Regions from separate parts of the Nocardiopsis eucommiae genome, predicted to be linked through region 3. Evidence: riboswitches for the same ligand, from Rfam matches in the RefSeq annotation. Region 3 holds a riboswitch; each other region holds the start of a gene.

What was found. A riboswitch is a leader RNA that binds a small molecule or an ion and turns the genes downstream of it on or off. The one in region 3 is predicted to bind thiamine pyrophosphate.
Region 1: another riboswitch for thiamine pyrophosphate. It lies ahead of thiD (bifunctional hydroxymethylpyrimidine kinase/phosphomethylpyrimidine kinase); the one in region 3 lies ahead of ACRWK8_RS03280 (ECF transporter S component).
Region 2: another riboswitch for thiamine pyrophosphate. It lies ahead of thiO (glycine oxidase ThiO); the one in region 3 lies ahead of ACRWK8_RS03280 (ECF transporter S component).
Region 4: another riboswitch for thiamine pyrophosphate. It lies ahead of ACRWK8_RS00830 (TenA family protein); the one in region 3 lies ahead of ACRWK8_RS03280 (ECF transporter S component).

The regions. Positions count from the first base shown of each region.
Region 1 is NZ_CBDRIY010000038.1:16,150-20,305, reverse strand. It holds gene ACRWK8_RS21310 (acyl-CoA synthetase) at 1-622, shown strand, start outside; gene ACRWK8_RS21305 (DUF368 domain-containing protein) at 978-1,904, shown strand; TPP riboswitch at 1,992-2,092, shown strand; gene thiD (bifunctional hydroxymethylpyrimidine kinase/phosphomethylpyrimidine kinase) at 2,081-2,884, shown strand; gene ACRWK8_RS21295 (alanine/glycine:cation symporter family protein) at 2,976-4,156, opposite strand, start outside.
Region 2 is NZ_CBDRIY010000008.1:24,047-28,202, reverse strand. It holds gene pknB (Stk1 family PASTA domain-containing Ser/Thr kinase) at 1-117, opposite strand, end outside; gene ACRWK8_RS06680 (thiazole synthase) at 493-1,293, opposite strand; gene thiS (sulfur carrier protein ThiS) at 1,297-1,509, opposite strand; gene thiO (glycine oxidase ThiO) at 1,512-2,705, opposite strand; TPP riboswitch at 2,704-2,814, opposite strand; gene ACRWK8_RS06665 (Rv2175c family DNA-binding protein) at 2,933-3,292, shown strand; gene thiE (thiamine phosphate synthase) at 3,360-4,031, shown strand; gene ACRWK8_RS06655 (phosphotransferase family protein) at 4,085-4,156, shown strand, end outside.
Region 3 is NZ_CBDRIY010000003.1:156,488-160,643, forward strand. It holds gene ACRWK8_RS03275 (ABC transporter ATP-binding protein) at 1-1,320, opposite strand, end outside; gene ACRWK8_RS03280 (ECF transporter S component) at 1,324-1,962, opposite strand; TPP riboswitch at 2,045-2,152, opposite strand; gene ACRWK8_RS03285 (glycoside hydrolase family 19 protein) at 2,287-3,177, opposite strand; gene ACRWK8_RS03290 (transglycosylase domain-containing protein) at 3,402-4,156, opposite strand, start outside.
Region 4 is NZ_CBDRIY010000001.1:190,233-194,388, reverse strand. It holds gene ACRWK8_RS00845 (ABC transporter ATP-binding protein) at 1-578, shown strand, start outside; gene ACRWK8_RS00840 (ABC transporter permease) at 575-1,306, shown strand; gene ACRWK8_RS00835 (HNH endonuclease family protein) at 1,377-2,021, opposite strand; TPP riboswitch at 2,249-2,349, shown strand; gene ACRWK8_RS00830 (TenA family protein) at 2,339-2,992, shown strand; gene ACRWK8_RS00825 (nitroreductase/quinone reductase family protein) at 2,999-3,475, opposite strand; gene ACRWK8_RS00820 (universal stress protein) at 3,622-4,156, shown strand, end outside.

The sequences.
Region 1 (4,156 bases), on a different contig from region 3:
CGCGGACTCCGCCGACCGGCGCAGCTTCACGATGGGCGGCAGCATCTCCGTGCTGGACGACTCCCTGCGGCCGCTCCCGCCGGGGTCGGTCGAGGTCGGCCGGATCGCCCGGACCGGCCGGATCCCGCTGGGCTACTACAACGATCCGATCGCCACCGCGCGCACGTTCCCCACGGACGGTGACGGGCGGCGCTGGGCGCTGTCGGGCGACTACGGCACGAGGGCCGGTGACGGTTCGATCGTGCTGCTGGGCCGGGGCAGCGTGGTGATCAACACCGCCGGGGAGAAGGTCTACCCCGAGGAGGTGGAGGCCGTGCTCAAGGCGCACCCCTCGGTGGAGGACGTGATCGTGGTGCCCTCCCCGGACGAGAGGCTGGGCCAGAAGGTGACGGCCCTGGTGTCGCTGGCCTCCGGTTCGGCTCGGGACGAGGGCGCGCTGCGGGCGCACTGCCGGGTGCGCCTGGCCGGGTTCAAGGTGCCTCGGACGGTGCACTTCGTGGACCGGGTGCGGCGTACGGCGGTGGGCAAGCAGGACTACCGGTGGGCCGCCTCGGTGGCCGGGGAGGACCCGGACGCGCCCGCCGTTCCCACCTCGCCACTGTCCGGTTCGCGCCGGATCTGAGACCGGGTTCCACGCCGTCGTCGTCACGATCCGTTTTCGGACCAAGGACCTCGCGGACTGATACCTGACCAAAACCCGGATTCTCCGGGCGATCAGACGCCTTCACCCCGTCCGGCGCCGCTAGAATCAGCACTGCCCGGCCCGGGGCCTGACGGCTCTCCTCCCCCTCGCACGGCCCGGGCGGCACACATCCCGCGCGGGCCGGAGCATCGAACCGGTGGAGGTCGCCTCCATGACCCGCGTGGTACAGCACCCCTTTGACCCGCCGGTCGACCGTTCGCACGGGACCGGCGACCCCATCAGGACGGAGGACGGCGCCCTCTCCCGGGAACCTCCCGGGCCAGCGCCCGACAACATGGCCAAGTCAGTAGGCTCCTACATCTTCAACGCGGTGCGCGGCGGGGCCGTCGGCACCTCCGAGGCACTGCCCGGCATCAGCGGCGGCACGGTCGCACTGATGGTCGGCCTCTACGACAAGCTGATCGGTGGCGCGGGCCACGTGGTCAGCGGCATCAAGCGCTACGTCACGGACGTGCCCCGGGGCCGCGGCAAGGAGCGCGCCCAGGAGCAGTTCCGCCAGGTGGACTGGTCGGTGCTCGTCCCCGCCCTCATCGGCATGGCCGTCGCGCTCATCCTGGCCGCCGTCTTCCTCGCCCCGCTGGTGGAGGTCTACGCGCAGTACGCGTACGCGCTGTTCTTCGGCCTGGTCCTGGCCTGCCTCTGGATCCCCTACACCGGTGCGGGCAAGAAGTGGAAGGCCTGGCACTACGCGGTGGCCCTGGTCTTCGCCGCGCTCGCGTTCACGCTCACCGGCCTGCCCGGCGCCAACCTGCCCACCCACCCCGTGGTGGTCTTCCTCGCGGCCGCCGTCGCCATCTGCGCCCTGGTGCTGCCGGGCCTGTCGGGCTCCTTCATCCTGCTGACCCTCGGCCTGTACGAGCCGACCATGGCGGCCCTGCGCGCGGCGGACCTGCCCTACATCACCGTCTTCGTCCTGGGCATGATCACCGGTCTGGCCCTGTTCGTGAAGGTGCTCCAGTTCCTGCTGGAGAACCACCACCACATCACCCTCGTGGTGCTCACCGGGCTGATGGCCGGTTCGCTGCGCGCCCTGTGGCCGTGGCAGGACGAGAACCGCGACCTGCTGCCGATGACCGACGTCCCCGTCACGCTCGCCTTCGCGGTCGGCGGCTTCGTGGTGGTCGTCGGCATGATCGTCTGGGAGCGGCGCAAGCACGCCCAGCAGGAGCAGGTGGAAACCCGCCACAACGTCACCGTCTGACCGCGCGGAGGGGGCGGTCCGCCCCGGCGGACCGTCCACTACAGTCGGAACCACCACAGACCAACACAGATGCCGGGGCCGCGAGGCCCCGGCGGCGCGGGGTGCCGGAGAGAGTCCTCCCGGCTGAGAGCACACCCGTCGAACCTGCCCTAGTTCGTACTAGCGAAGGAACGCCAATGAGCGCGTACAACGTCGTGTCCATCGCCGGAAGCGACCCCAGCGGGGGCGCTGGCGTCCAGGCCGACCTGAAGTCGTTCTCCGCCCACGGGGTCTTCGGAATGACCGTGGTGACGGCGTTGACCGCCCAGTCCACACGCGGGGTCACCGGGGTGCACGGTGTCCCCGCGTCCTTCGTCACCGATCAGATGGACACCCTGTTCACCGACGCGACCGTGCACGCGGTCAAGGTGGGGATGCTGTCCACGTCGGAGGTCACCGAGGCGGTCGCGGCCGCTGTGGACCGCTACGCGCTGCCGAACGTGGTCGTGGACCCGGTGATGGTGGCCAAGAGCGGTGACCGCCTCCTGGAGCGGTCCGCGATCGAGGCCCTGCGCACCGTCCTGCTGCCGCGCGCCGACCTGCTCACCCCCAACCTCCCCGAGGCCGCCGACCTGCTCGGCGAGACCGAGGCGACCAGCCTCAAGGAGATGCGGGGACAGGCCGAACGCCTCCTCGAACTCGGTCCGCGTCGCGTCCTGCTCAAGGGCGGGCACCTGCCCGGTGAGGAGAGCGTCGACCTGCTGGTCGACGGTGTCTCGGAGCCGGTCGAGTTCCGTGCCGGGCGGGTGGGCACCCGCAACACCCACGGCACGGGCTGCACGCTCTCCTCCTCGATCGCCGCCCTCCTCCCCCAGCGCCCGGACACGGTGGCCGCCGTGGCCGACGCCAAGACCTACCTCACCGAGGCCCTGCGCCGCGCCGACGAGATCCACGCGGGCGGCGGCCAGGGACCGGTGCACCACTTCCACGCCTGGTGGTGAACGGACGACACCACGCGAAGGGGGGACCGGCCACGGTGGCCGGTCCCCCCTCGTCGTCGGCCGAGGGACTGGTCCTCCGGCCGCTCGTGTACTACTGGCTGACGTCCTTCATGATCACGTCCGGGTTCCGCCAGTCCGGGTGGTCGAAGAACTTGCGCGTCTCCGAGCTGATCACCCCCGACAGCAGGATCAGACCCACCAGGTTGGGCAGCGCCATGAGACCGTTCGCGATGTCGCTGAAGAGCCACACCGAGTCCAGGTCGGCGACCGAGCCCACGAAGACGACCACGATGAAGAGCAGACGGTAGGGCAGCACCATGCGGCGGCCGCCCAGGAACTCCACGCAACGCTCACCGTAGTACGACCAGCCGAGCAGGGTGCTGAAGGCGAACACCGTCACGGAGACCGCCACGATCACGGCACCGGCCGAGCCCATCGCGGGGCTGATCGCTCCCAGCCCCTCCGTCATGGCCTGCGAGGTGAGCAGGGAGCCGTCCTCGGCGCCCTCCACCTGCCACACCCCGGTCACGATGATGACCAGACAGGTCATGCTGACCACGATGATGGTGTCGATGAAGGTCTGGGTCATGGAGACCATGGCCTGACGGACCGGCTGGGTGGTCTTGGCCGCAGCGGCCGCGATACCGCCGGTGCCCAGCCCGGACTCGTTGGAGAAGATGCCGCGCGCGAAGCCCAGCTGGATGGCGAGCAGCACACCGGCGCCCGCGAATCCGCCGGTCGCCGCGGTCCCCGTGAACGCCGAGGTGACGACCAGCTGGAAGGCGGGGAGCAGCGCCTGCCAGTTGGCGATCAGGACCACGAGGCAGATGCCGACGTAGCCGATGATCATGACGGGCACGAGGGCGGAGGTGACGCGTCCGATGCTCTTGATACCGCCGAGGATGACGGCGCCCGAGCCCACCATCAGGATCAGCCCGATGACCCACGTCTCCACGCCGGTGACGCTGTTCATCTGCTGGGCGACCGTGTTGGCCTGGGTTCCGTTGCCGATGCCGAAGGCGGCGATGGCACCGAAGACCGCGAAGGAGATGCCGAGGAAGGCCCCGAAGCGCCCGCCGACCCCGTACTTCAGGTAGTACATCGGGCCGCCGCTCTGCTCACCCTTGGCGTCGGTGCGGCGGTACTTCACGCCCATCAGGGCTTCGCTGTACTTGGTGGCCATCCCGAAGATGCCCATGACCCACATCCAGAACAGCGCGCCCGGACCACCGATCCCGATGGCCAGGGCCGCTCCGGCGATGTTGCCGACGC
Region 2 (4,156 bases), on a different contig from region 3:
CCTCAGGTCGTGGGCGACGTAGACCGTCGCCATGCCGCCACCGGCGATCCTTGACTCGACGAAGTAGCGACGGTCCAGCGTCGCGCCTACAAGCGGGTCGGAAGTCGTCATGTCCACGGCGGAGTTGTGTCCTTGCTGCGGGGAGCGCGGGCGTTCGCGGCCGGTGGCGCGTACCCGACACCTGGTGTCGATCCGACACGATAGCGGAAGCCGGTGTCAGGTCTGCCCCGCGGTTCACGGTCGCGACGGCCCCCGTGTCCACCGTCGTGGAGCCCGACCGGAGGGTCGGTTCGGGGCGTTCGCGCCTGGGCGGTCTGAGGGTGCGGTGCCGTCGCGCGGCACGCGCACCCTCCCACGGTAGGGGACGGGACCAAACCCGTCGGTAACGGTCCGTTCGCGTGTCGTCACCGGGGGTTCGCGCGGTGTGCCGGAACGGGTGATCGTCCCAGGTCCGGAGCCCCGGACCACCGCACCGGAGTCCTCCCGGCGGACTCAGACCACGTCGGGGCTGGAGGCCCTGGCGTGGCGGCGGACCGGGATGCGTCCGGCCAGCCGCGCACCGCGACCGGCGCGCACGGCGTCGCGCATCGCCGCCGCCATCCGCACCGGCTCCCGGGCGCGTGTCACGGCCGTGGCCAACAACACCGCGTCGCACCCGAGCTCCATCGCCAGGGCGGCGTCGCTCGCCGTCCCGATGCCCGCGTCCACGATCACCGGGACCTCGGCCTGTTCGACGATCAGCTCCAGGTTGTGCGGATTGCGGATGCCCAGGCCCGAACCGATCGGCGCGGCCAGCGGCATCACGGCGGCGCAGCCCAACTGCTCCAGGCGACGGGCCAGCACCGGGTCGTCGTTGGTGTAGGGCAGGACAGTGAAGCCGTCGTCGACCAGCGCCTCCGCGGCGTCCAGTAGTTCCACCGGGTCGGGCAGGAGGGTGTGCTCGTCGGCGACCACCTCCAGCTTCACCCAGTCGGTGCCCAGGGCCTCACGGCCGAGCCTCGCGGTGCGCACGGCGTCCACGGCGGTGAAGCACCCGGCGGTGTTGGGCAGCGGGCGGATGCGGTTGCGCTCCAGGACGTCCCACACCGACCCCTGGGTGCCCGGGGTGATCCGGCGCATGGCCACGGTGGTGAGTTCGGTTCCCGACGCCAGGAGGGCGTCCTCCAGGACCTCCAGCGAGGGCGCCCCGCCGGTGCCGGTGATGAGTCGGGACCCGAAGGAGACCCCCGCGATGACCAGCGGGTCCTCCGACACGTGTGCCGCGACGGTCACGGACTCGGACGTCTGTGTCATGGTTCAGCCTCCCTGTACGGCGGTGAGCACGTCCACGCGGTCGCCCGCGGAGAGCTCGGTGTCCGTCCAGGCGGTGCGTCGCACCACCTCGTCGTTGACCGCGACGGCGATCCCGCCGGGGACGGCGCCGTCCCCGGCGTCGGTGAGGTCGCGCACGACCCCGTCCACGGTGGTCGCCTCGCTGTCCCGGGCCTGTCCGTTGATGATCAGTTCCACTGCTACTCCCACGTCCGTCTGCTGGCTGAGAACCGGCGCGCGTACGGGGGCAGCGCGCCGGTGGTGAGTGCCTCGGCCATGACCTCCCCGGTCACCGGGGCCAGCAGGACCCCGTGCCGAAAGTGTCCGGCGGCCAGGTGCAGTCCCGGGACCCGTGTGGGCCCCAGGAGGGGTTCGTTGTCGGGGGAACCCGGCCGCAGCCCCACGCAGGTCTCGACGACCTCCAGCTCGCTCACCCCCGGGACGAGCTCGCGCGCGTCCCGCAGGACCTGCCAGAGCCCGCCGACCGTCAGGGAGGTGTCGTGGCCCAGCTCCTCCTGGGTGGCGCCGACGATCACCTCGCCGTCGGCCCGGGGTACCAGGTAGACGGGGAACCCGCGCACCAGGCCGCGCACGGTGCGCGTGACCAGCGGCGGTTCCCCGGCGGGCACCCGGGCGCGCAGCAGCTGCCCCTTGACCGGGCGCAGCGGCGGAACCACCGGTTCGGGCACCCGTACCCGGTCGCCCCAGCATCCGGCGGCGAGCACCACCTGCGCGGCGGGCAGTGCGGTCCCGTCGGCCAGGCGTACGCCCAGGCGCGCGCCGTCAGCCCCGGGGGAGGTGATCTCCTCCGCGTACCCGGGGACCTCGCGAACGCCCGCCCGCTCCCCGGCCCGCGCCAGGGCCAGGAGCAGCGCGCGCGGGTTCACGGAGTGGTCCTCGGGGGCCAGCACGCCACCGCGCACGCCCGGAGCGAGCGTGGGTTCGAGGCGTCGGCACTCGCGGCTGGTGAGCCGCTGGGTGGGGACGCCCAGGCGCTGTTGGAGCGCGTGGAGGTCGGTGAGGACCGCGAGGTCGTCGCGGTCGAAGGCGACCAGCAGCGTCCCGGTGCGGCGGTGGCCGACGTCGATCCCGCTGGCCTCCTGGAGTTCGGCGACGAAGTCGTCGTAGAGGCGCGCCGAGCGCACCCCGAGCTCCATGAGCTCCTCCTCGCCGAAGACCGCCTCGGTCGCGGGGGTGAGCATGCCCGCCGCGACGGTCGAGGAGGCGCGGGCGTCGGAGGGCGCCGTGACGGGGTCGGGCTCGACCAGGGTCACGGACAGGCCGCGCTGGGCGGCCCGCCAAGCGGTGACCCGGCCGATGACGCCGCCGCCGACCACGACCACCGCATTGGTGGGATGAATCGTCTTCTGTGGGGGAACCTCGTTGCTGCGCACGGCGCCGTGTTCCACTCCCTTCGCCGGAATGACCCGGATCAGGTTCGTGCGGTCGGAGGCGGTGAGCCTCCCTCTCAGCCGGGTCCACCCGGCTCCCGCGGGACATGTCCTCGCCCTCATCCTAGGACAACCCGTCCAGGGCGGTCGTGGCGGGGATCTCCCAGGCGGGGCGTCCGGGGGCGGGGCGATGGTCTCCGGAGCCCGGCCGGGTGTGGCAGATTGGGTGGGTGACACAAAGCGATCGTGAACTCGACGAACTCGTCGGCGAATGGCTGACCCTGCGTGAGGCGGCCGCGCCGCTGGGCGTGAGCCCCAACCGCATCAAGACGCTCATCCGCGAGAACCGCCTCATGGGCGTGGTGCGCGGTGGCGAACTCTGCATCCCCGCCGCCTTCCTGGACGGCCCGGACCTGGTCAAGGGTCTGCCGGGCACCATCGTGCTGCTGACCGACGCCGGTTTCTCCACCGAGGAGGCCCTGCGTTGGCTGTTCACCCCGGACGACACCCTGCCGGGCACGCCGATCCAGGCCATGCGGGAGAACCGGGGCACCGAGGTCCGTCGGCGGGCCCAGGGCATGGCCTTCTGAGCCGTCCACGGCCCGGGGACGCACCACCCCGGTGACGTCCCCCGGGCCGTTGGTTAGGGTGGGGCGCGTGAGGACGAGCCACGGAACCAGCCTGCGCGAGCGCCTGGACGCATCCCTTCTGTACCTGTGCACCGACGCCCGGACCGAGAGCGGTGATCTCGCGGAGTTCGCGGACGCCGCCCTGGCCGGAGGCGTGGACATCATCCAGCTCCGGGACAAGGGCTTGGAGGCCCGCCAGGAACTGGCCGCCCTGGAGGTCCTGAGGGAGGCGTGCGAGCGCCACGGGGCCCTGCTCGCCGTCAACGACCGCGCCGACATCGCCCGCGCGGTACGCGCCGACGTCCTGCACCTGGGCCAGCGCGACCTGCCGGTTCCCCTGGCCCGCGACATCATCGGCGCCGACCCGCTGGTCGGCCGCTCCAACAACGACCCCGAGGCCGCCGCCCGTTCGGCGGAGGAGCCCGGGAGCGACTACTTCTGCGTGGGCCCGACCTGGGCGACCCCGACCAAGCCGGGCCGCCCGGCGGCCGGACTCGAACTGGTGGAGCGCGCGGCCGCGCTCGGCACCGACCGGCCCTGGTTCGCGATCGGCGGCATCGACCTGGAGAACGTGGACCGGGTGCTGGACGCCGGGGCCACCCGCGTGGTCGTGGTGCGCGCCGTCACCGAGGCCGAGGATCCGCGAGCGGCGGCCAGCGCGCTCCGGGCCCGCCTGACCGCACGGCGCGGCGACGCCTGACCGTCGCGAAAACCCGGTGACCTCGACGGCCGTCCCGGGGATACTGGTCCACCATGGATGAGGTCGAGGTCGTCGTCGCCCACTCCGAGCGCGCGACACTGCGCGTCGGTGACGTGTTCCTGAAG
Region 3 (4,156 bases):
GGCGTGCGAGGGGCCGGAGCTGAGCGCGGTCGCCACCGAGAGGCGCCGCTTCTCGCCGCCGGAGAGCGTGTACGGGTGCACCTCGGCCAGCCGGGTCAGTCGCAACCGCTCCATCAGCTCGCCCACCCAGGCGTCGGTCTCGGCCGCGCCCATCCCCGCGCGCAGCGGCGCGAAGCGGAGTTCGTCGCGGACCGTGGCGGTGACGAACTGGTCCTCCGCGTGCTGGAACACCGTGCCCACGTGGCGGGCGAGGCGGCGTGCGGGCCAGCGCACGAGCGGGCGCCGGTCGGTTCCGGCAATCGGACCGCGCGGCAGCACCTCGCCCCGGTGCGGACGCGAGAGCCCGGCCAGCATGGTGAGGAGCGTGGACTTGCCCGCGCCGTTGGGGCCGGTGAGTGCGGTGGCGGTTCCGGCGGACAGCATGACGTTCACGTCGTCGAGCACCGTCCGCCGGGGGGCGGCGCGCACGCCCACCTGGAAGGGGGTGCGGGCGCTGACGCCGACGGTCTCCACCAGGGGCACGCCGCCGGGAGCGGGCGTGAGCTCGGGGACGGGTTCGTTCCCGGGGATCCACACGCCCTGGTCGGCCAGCGAACGGCCGTGTTCCGCGAACACCCGCGCCGGGGCGCCGTCCGCGATCACTCCCCCGCCGGGTTCGACCACCACGACCCGGTCCACCAGGTCGACGACGTCGGCCACCCGGTGCTCGACCAGCACGAGGGTGGCCTCGGTCTCCGCGAGCAGGCGGGAGAGCAGGTCGCGCACGAGCACGGCCCCGGCCGGGTCGAGGTTGGCGGTGGGTTCGTCCAGGAGCAGCAGACGCGGCCGCATGGCCAGCGCACCGGCGATGACCAGGCGCTGCTTCTCACCTCCGGAGAGGGCGCCCGTGGAGTGCCGGAGGCCGTAGGGGAAGCCGACCTCCGTCAGGGAGCGCTCGACCCGGGGCCAGATGTCCTCGGGGTCCACCCCCAGGTTCTCCAACCCGAAGGCGACGTCGTCCCCGGCCCGGGCCATCACGAGCTGGGTCTCGGGGTCCTGGCTGACCAGTCCGACCCCGCCGCGGCCCCGGTCGGCGGGGGCGCCGTCCACCAGCAGCGAGCCCTCGTGCTCCCCGCTGATGGCGCCGTCCTCGCCGGTGAGCCCGGCCAGGGAGTGCAGCAGGGTGGACTTCCCCGCGCCCGAGGCCCCGAGCAGCAGGACCCGCTCCCCCGGTTCGACGGTCAGGTCCACTCCGCGCAGGGCGTGGGTGTCACGGCCGGAGTGCTTCCATCCCCAGCCGGAGAGTTCGACGCGAGCCCCGCGCGCGTTCGGTCGTGTCACGGGTCAGCCCCTGGCCGAGGGGAAGGGGGCCAGCGCGCCGGACCTGGCCAGCGCCGTGGTGAGCAGGCGCGCGCCCACGCCCGCGATGACGGCCGCGCTGAGGACCACGATCACGCCGTAGGTGAGCTGGTACTCAAGGGGCCAGGTGACGTTGTAGGCGATGTTGTCGCGGATGGCCGGGGAGAGCCCGGCCACGGCGGCTGCGAGCACGGCCACGCCCATGTTCCAGCGCCGGTAGGCGAAGGCGAGGAAGACCAGTTCGGGCAGCAACCCCTGGAGGGTGCCGTCGACGACGACCATGACCCCCCACTGGGTGCCCAGCACGGCCGAGACGGAGGCCGCGGCGATCGAGGTGAGCAGGGCCGCGCCGGGTTTGCGGATGATGAGCCCGCCGAGCACGCCGGAGATCAGCCACATGCCGTAGACGACGGCCTGCCCGGGCGGGAACGCCACGAACAGCGGTGTGGTGACCGACCAGACGATGTTCCACAGCCAGAAGACGACGCCGACCGCGACGCCGATCACGGCGGCCACGACGATGTCGACGGTGCGCCAGCTCCGGGCCTTGGCAAGGATCTCCTGGACGCGGCCCACGGGCTCCGCGGTGGTTCCGGTGCCGGTCCCGCGGTTCTCGGTACTCATGCTGGTTGATGTCCCTTCGTCGGGGTGACGAGGGCCCATGTGGCCAAGAGCGCCGGTCGGGCGCGCGCTGGCGCACGCACGACGGCGGTTTCCTACGACTTCCTTCGCTGGCATGACCCAGATCAGGTGTGTAAGGGTCTGCGGCCGGGTGCCGCACTCTCAGCGCTCACGCGCTCCCCTGTCGGATTGCCTCCATTATGGGGCAAACAGGATGCGCGGTGAAGACCTTCCCTCGGGACACGCAGGAGCGGGGATGCGCCCGGCGGTGCTCGCCGGTCGCACCCCCGCTCGGGTGCCGCCACGGGTGCGTCGACGCACCTGGGGTCAGCAGCTCAGGTTCGACCCCGTGGTGGTGCCGAGGATCTGGGCGAACTGCGTGAAGGTGTTGATGCGGCTCTGCACCTGTCCCGGGTTGCCGCCGTTGCACTCGATGGACCCGTTGATGGAACGGATCGACTCACCGAAGCCGTGGCCGTCGACGATGGCGGTGTGCCCCGACATCGTCCCGGCACCGCTCTGGGTGTTCCAGAACCAGAGTCCGGTCCGCCAGGCGATCGCGGCGTCCTGCTCGACGAGGTAGGGGTTGTTCAGCAGGTCGATGCCGAGGGCGTCCCCGGCGGCCTTGTAGTTGTAGTTCCAGCTCAGCTGGATCGGGCCCTTGCCGTAGTAGGCGTCCTGACCGGCCGGGCAGCCGAAGGGCTGGCTCGGGTCGCAGTAGTGCGGGTAGTTGTCCTCGTTGATCTCCTTGATGTACACCAGCCCGCCGGTCTCGTGGCTGACGTTGGCCAGGAAGGCGGCGGCCTCGCGCCGCTGCACCTCGACGCTTCCGGTGTTGGTGAAGCCCGGGTAGGAGCTCAGGGCGTCGGTGAGGCCGGAGTAGGTGTAGAAGGGGTTCCGGTTCGGGAACATCTGGTTGAACTGGGCCTCGCTGACGACGAAGTCGCTGGGACCGGGCTGTTCGCCGCCCCCGTCGTTTCCGCAGGGGCCCTGGTCGGCCCAGACGTCCGAGGTTCCGGGACGCTCGTTCTGCGTCCACCACTTGGCGGTGTAGTTGCGGCCTTCGAAGGAGACCTGGCCGCCGCCGGTGTAGACGGCGGAGGAACTCCAGGCCGTCGCGCAGGCGGTGGCCGCCGTCGCGACGGTCGCGGGGAGGGCAACGAGCACAGCCGCGATGGCGCCGAGCACCGCGAGCTGACTCAGGAGACGTCGGATCACGTGATCACACTCCTAGGGTGCGGCGCTGCGTCCGACCGCGCGCCGCAGGGGGGTGACGTCACCTAAGCAAGAGTGGTCTAGACCTGTCAAGGTCCAGACCACGGAAGGTGAGAACCGGGTGACGGTCCGGATCGGAACGGCGGCCCGCCTCCCGGCCCGGCGGCCGGTCCGCCTCGCGACGGTCTCCCGTGGTCACCGGACCGGGGGGCTGCTTCCGAAGGCGTCTAGGTGCCCCCGTCGTCTCCCGTGCCGCCTTCGCCGGTCCCGCCTCCGCCGGTGCCGTCCGCGAGATCCTCCGCGTCCTCGGCGTCCGTGTCGCTCCCGCCCTCGTCGTCATCGTCGTCGTCACCGCCCCGCTGCTCGGGAGGCTCGGTCTTCGGGTCGCCGAAGGCGCCCGGCGACCCCGCGAACGCGTCCGAGGGCAGGTGCTTGGTGGCGCCGCGCATGCTCTCCTGCCAGATCGGGCCGGGCAGGGTGCCCCCGTAGACGATCTCGAAGTGCTGCCCGCCGATCGTCACGCCCTGGAGCGGGTTCTCCTCACCGCCGCGCACGTCGCCCACGACCACGGCCGAGGAGAGGTTCGGCGTGTACCCGGCGAACCAGGCGTAGGCGGCCCCGTCGGTGGTCCCGGTCTTGCCCGCGGCCGGACGCCCCAGGTCCAGCCCGTTGGCCGTACCCCCGTCGAAGGTCTGCTGGAGCAGGTGGTTGACGCCGTCGGCGGCGTCCTGCTTGACCGTGCGCTCGCACTCCGAGGTCGTCTTGAGCTCCTCGCCGGTGCCCTCCTCGGTCACCATGCGCACCGGGCGCGGCTCGCAGTACTCGCCCCTCGCGGCGAAGGTCGCGTAGGAGGAGGCGACGGTCAGCGGGGACACCTCCTGGTCCCCGAGCGTGAAGGAGCTCCACACCCCGAGGTCGCTGCCGTCCGCGCGGTGCACCCCGGCCTTCTCCGCCATCTCCGAGGTCTCGCACAGGCCGACGC
Region 4 (4,156 bases), on a different contig from region 3:
TCATGCGCGCGATCGTCGGAACGCAGCGTGTCCAGGGCGGCGGCGTCACGGTGTTCGGCCAGGCGGCGGGGAGCGCGGGCCTGCGCCACCGCGTCGCCTACGACACCCAGGCGGCGTCGGTCTACTCGGACCTCACCGTCGAGCAGAACCTGCGCTACTTCGCCCGGTTGGTCGGCGCCTCCCGGAAGGACGTGGGACGCGTCCTCGACCAGGTGAACCTGCGTGACCGGGCCGGTCAGCGGGTCGACACGCTCAGCGGGGGCCAGGCAAGCCGGGTCTCGCTCGCGGTCGCGATCCTGGGCCGTCCCGAACTCCTCGTCCTCGACGAACCCACGGTGGGCCTCGACCCGCTGCTGCGAGAGGAACTGTGGTCGGTGTTCCACACCCTCGTCGACGAGGGGGCGACGCTGATCGTCTCCAGTCACGTGATGGACGAGGCGCTGCGCTGCGACCGGCTGCTCCTGTTGCGCGACGGCCGTGTCATGGCCGACACCACGCCCGCGCGGCTGCTCTCCGAGACGGGGGCGGACGACCCCGACCGCGCCTTCCTGGCCCTCATCGAGAGGGAGGTCGGATGAACCTCACGCGCACCTTCGCCACGAGCGGCCGGGTCCTGCGCCAGCTCGGCCACGACCCGAGGTCGATCGTGCTGCTGCTCGTGGCACCGAGCCTGCTGGTCGGACTCTTCGCCTGGCTCTTCACCGACACGTCGGTGTTCGACGGCATCGGTCCGGCGATCCTCGCCCTCTTCCCGTTCGTGGTGATGTTCCTGATCACGAGCGTGACCACCCTGCGGGAACGCCGGTCCGGGACTCTGGAGCGCCTGCTGTCGACACCGATCGGCAGGTTCGACCTCATCTTCGGCTACGCGTTCGCGTTCGGTCTGGCCGCGATCGTGCAGGCCTTCGTCACGGTGCTGTTCGCCGTCCGCGTGTGCGGACTCGACGTCGAGGGGCCGCTCTGGTCACTGGGCCTGGTCGCGGTCGTGGACGCCCTGCTGGGGACCGCGCTCGGGCTCCTCGCCAGCGCGTTCGCCCGCACCGAGTTCCAGGCGGTGCAGTTCATGCCCCTGCTGGTGTTCCCGCAGATCATCCTCGGCGGGCTCTTCATGCCGCGTGACCAGATGCCCGACGTGCTCCACGCGATCTCGGACTGGCTGCCGCTGAGCCACGCGATCGACGCGGTGAACGCGGTGGCGGCCGGGGACCCCGCCTGGGACGTGTACCGGCCGCTGTCGATCGTGTCCGCCTTCACCGTGGGCGCGGTGCTGCTGGCCTCCCTCACCCTCCCCCGCCGCACGCCCTAGGGGGTCGACGCGATCACTGACCGGGGCCGACCACGTGTCAGGGGCGGCCCCGGTCAGCGGGGGTTCCGGGCTACAGGGCCGGGGTGGTCTCCACGACCGCGTCGGGGCACGTGTCCGCGACGGTGTTCAGCGCTTCGAGCTCGGCCTCGTCGACCGACAGGCTCCAGCGGGTCTTCACCGTGGTCCACTCGGTGACGTACCGGCAGTGCACCTCCTCCGCCGGGGGCAGCCACTCGGCGGGGTCCCGGTCGGCCTTGGACCGGTTGGAGGCCGCGCTCACGGCCACGAGCGCCACCGGCTCGTCCAGGTCGTTGGCGAAGTCCCTGCGCTGGTTCGTGCTCCACTCGGACGCCCCGGAGTCCCACGCCTCGGCGAGCGGGACCATGTGGTCGATGTCCAGCGAGCCCGCCTCGGTGAGGGTACGGCCGTCGTAGTAGGAGAACCACTCGCCCCCGGTCAGACGGCAGCGGTCCCCGACCTCCGGGGCGATCTCGGCCTCCTCGATGAGGACCTCCGCGCGGGTGTGGCACCCGTTCCTGTCGGCGTCCACCCAGTGCGGGAAGAGGCTTCGGTCGTATCCCGTGCGGGACTCCTCCGCGACGGTGAGGGCGGCGATCGCGTCGGCCAGAGGGGTGGCAGCGGCGTACGCCGGGGCGGGGGCCAGGAGTGCGGCGGTGAGCGGGACGGCGGCGAGGGCCACCAGGTGCGGGCGCATGAGAAGGCCTTCCAGATCGTTCACGGAACGTGTAGGTCCTGTGCCTGGGGGTCACGAGTCAAACCCGTCGCCGCTCGACGCACCCCGGGACGGCTGTACAGGTCGGGACCAGCCCGGACAAGACCGCCATCGCGGGTGTGGTTCCGGTCGGCCTTCCCGCCTTCGGGACTCCGGACCGTAACCGACGCCCCGGAGGCGGTCGGGTCGGGGGCCGAGCGGTAGGGTCCGGGTCAGGCACGGGGTGCCCCGGACGACACCGGGGCTGAGATCACACCCGCCGAACCTGCTCTGGATCGTGCTAGCGAAGGGATCGCCTGATGACTGGTTTCTGTGCCCGCGTGTGGGAGGAGACGGCGCCGACACGGGACGCCATCGACGCCCTCCCGTTCGTCCGGGGGATCGGGGACGGCACCCTGAGCCGGGAACGGTTCGAGTACTACATGGTTCAGGACGCCCTCTACCTGCGCGGATACGCACGCGCCCTGGCCACGGCGGCGGCCAGGGCCGACACCAGCGAGGAGATCGCGTTCTTCGCCAAGGCCGCGCACGGCGCGATCGCGGTGGAGAGCTCCCTCCACGAGGGCGCGGTGGGCAGCGTCGGTGAGGACGTCCCGCCGTCACCCACCTGCACCGCCTACACCTCGTACGTGCTGTCGCTGGCGCACACGCAGGGCTACCCCGAACTCGTGGCCGGGGTCCTGCCGTGCTTCTGGGTCTACACCGACGTCGGTGAGCGGCTCATGGCCAGGGCCGGGAACCTCGACGACCACCCCTACGGCGACTGGATCGCCACCTACGGGGACGAGGAGTTCGCCCGGTCCACCGAGCAGGTCAGGTCGATCGCGGACCGGCTCGCCGCCGGTGCGGGCGAGGCGACGGTCACCCGGATGCGCGAGGCGTTCCGACGGGCCACCACCTACGAGTGGATGTTCTGGGACGCTGCCTGGCGCCAGGAGGCCTGGGGAGACTGACCGGGTTCAGGCGTCCGGGACCGGGGTGAGGCGGAAGACGGGGATCACCCGGTCGGTCCGCCGCTGGTAGAGGGCGAAGTTGGGCCAGACCCCGCACAGGCGTGCCCAGGCCCGGTCCCGGTCCGCCCCGGTGAGCTCCTCCGCCCGGACGGTCACCCGCCGCCCCGTCCTCCCGATCTCCGCCGTGCGCGCGGCCCTCAGATTGTGCGCCCACGCGGGGGTGGAGGGGGCACCGAAGGCCGATCCGGCCACCAGGTGATCCGCGCCGTCGGGGACACACAGGAGGGGTGTGGAGCGCGGTCGTCCGCTCCTGCGCCCCCGGACGGTGAGCACGGTGTTGGGCAGCCCGGCGAGGTCGAGCAGCCCGAGGCGCCCTCGGCTGAGGCGGTCCAGGTTCCGGTCCAGCCAGGTGATCTGGGGCAGGAGTCGCGGTGTCCACGCGAGGGCACCGATCCGCACGGCCAGGGGTGTGAGCAGACCCATGTGCGCATCGTAACCGTGTGGCCGCCCGGCCGCACTCCATCGTGACCTGCGGCGACACGCCCCACGGACTGGGATCCGCGCGTGGCGGGTGGAAGACTCCAGGGCAGAGCCGTGACGTGCGCGGCCGCTGCCGGAGGGGGCTGTCGATGGTGGAGGACGGGATGGTCGCGCCGAAGGTGCTGGTGGGGATCGACGGGTCGCCCACCGCCTCGTGGGCCCTGCTCTGGGCGGCCGCCGAGGCCGACCGGCGCGGTTGGCCGCTGCACGTGGTGCACGCCCTGGCGATGCCCCTGGTGATGTCCGTCTACGCCGGGCCCACCCGTTTCCCGCCTCCCGAGGAGGTCGCCGACCAGGGCCGCCGGGTCCTGGCCGAGGCCGCCGCGCACGTACGGGGGCGCCACCCCGGGGTGTCCGTGGAGGAGGACCTGGCGTTGGAGGAACCGGGCACCGCGCTGGTGCGGCGGGCGGGTCCGGACGACCTCGCGGTGGTGGGTTCGCGCGGGCTGGGCGCGGCGCGGTCGGTGCTGGACGCCTCGGTGAGCGTCCGGGTGACGTCCCGGGCGGAGTGTCCCGTGGTCGTGGTGCCCGGGACCGGGTCGGAGGACGTCGCCGTCCCGCCGCGCCGGATCGTGGTGGGGGTGGACGGATCCGACGACTCCCGGCGCGCACTGGCCTTCGCCC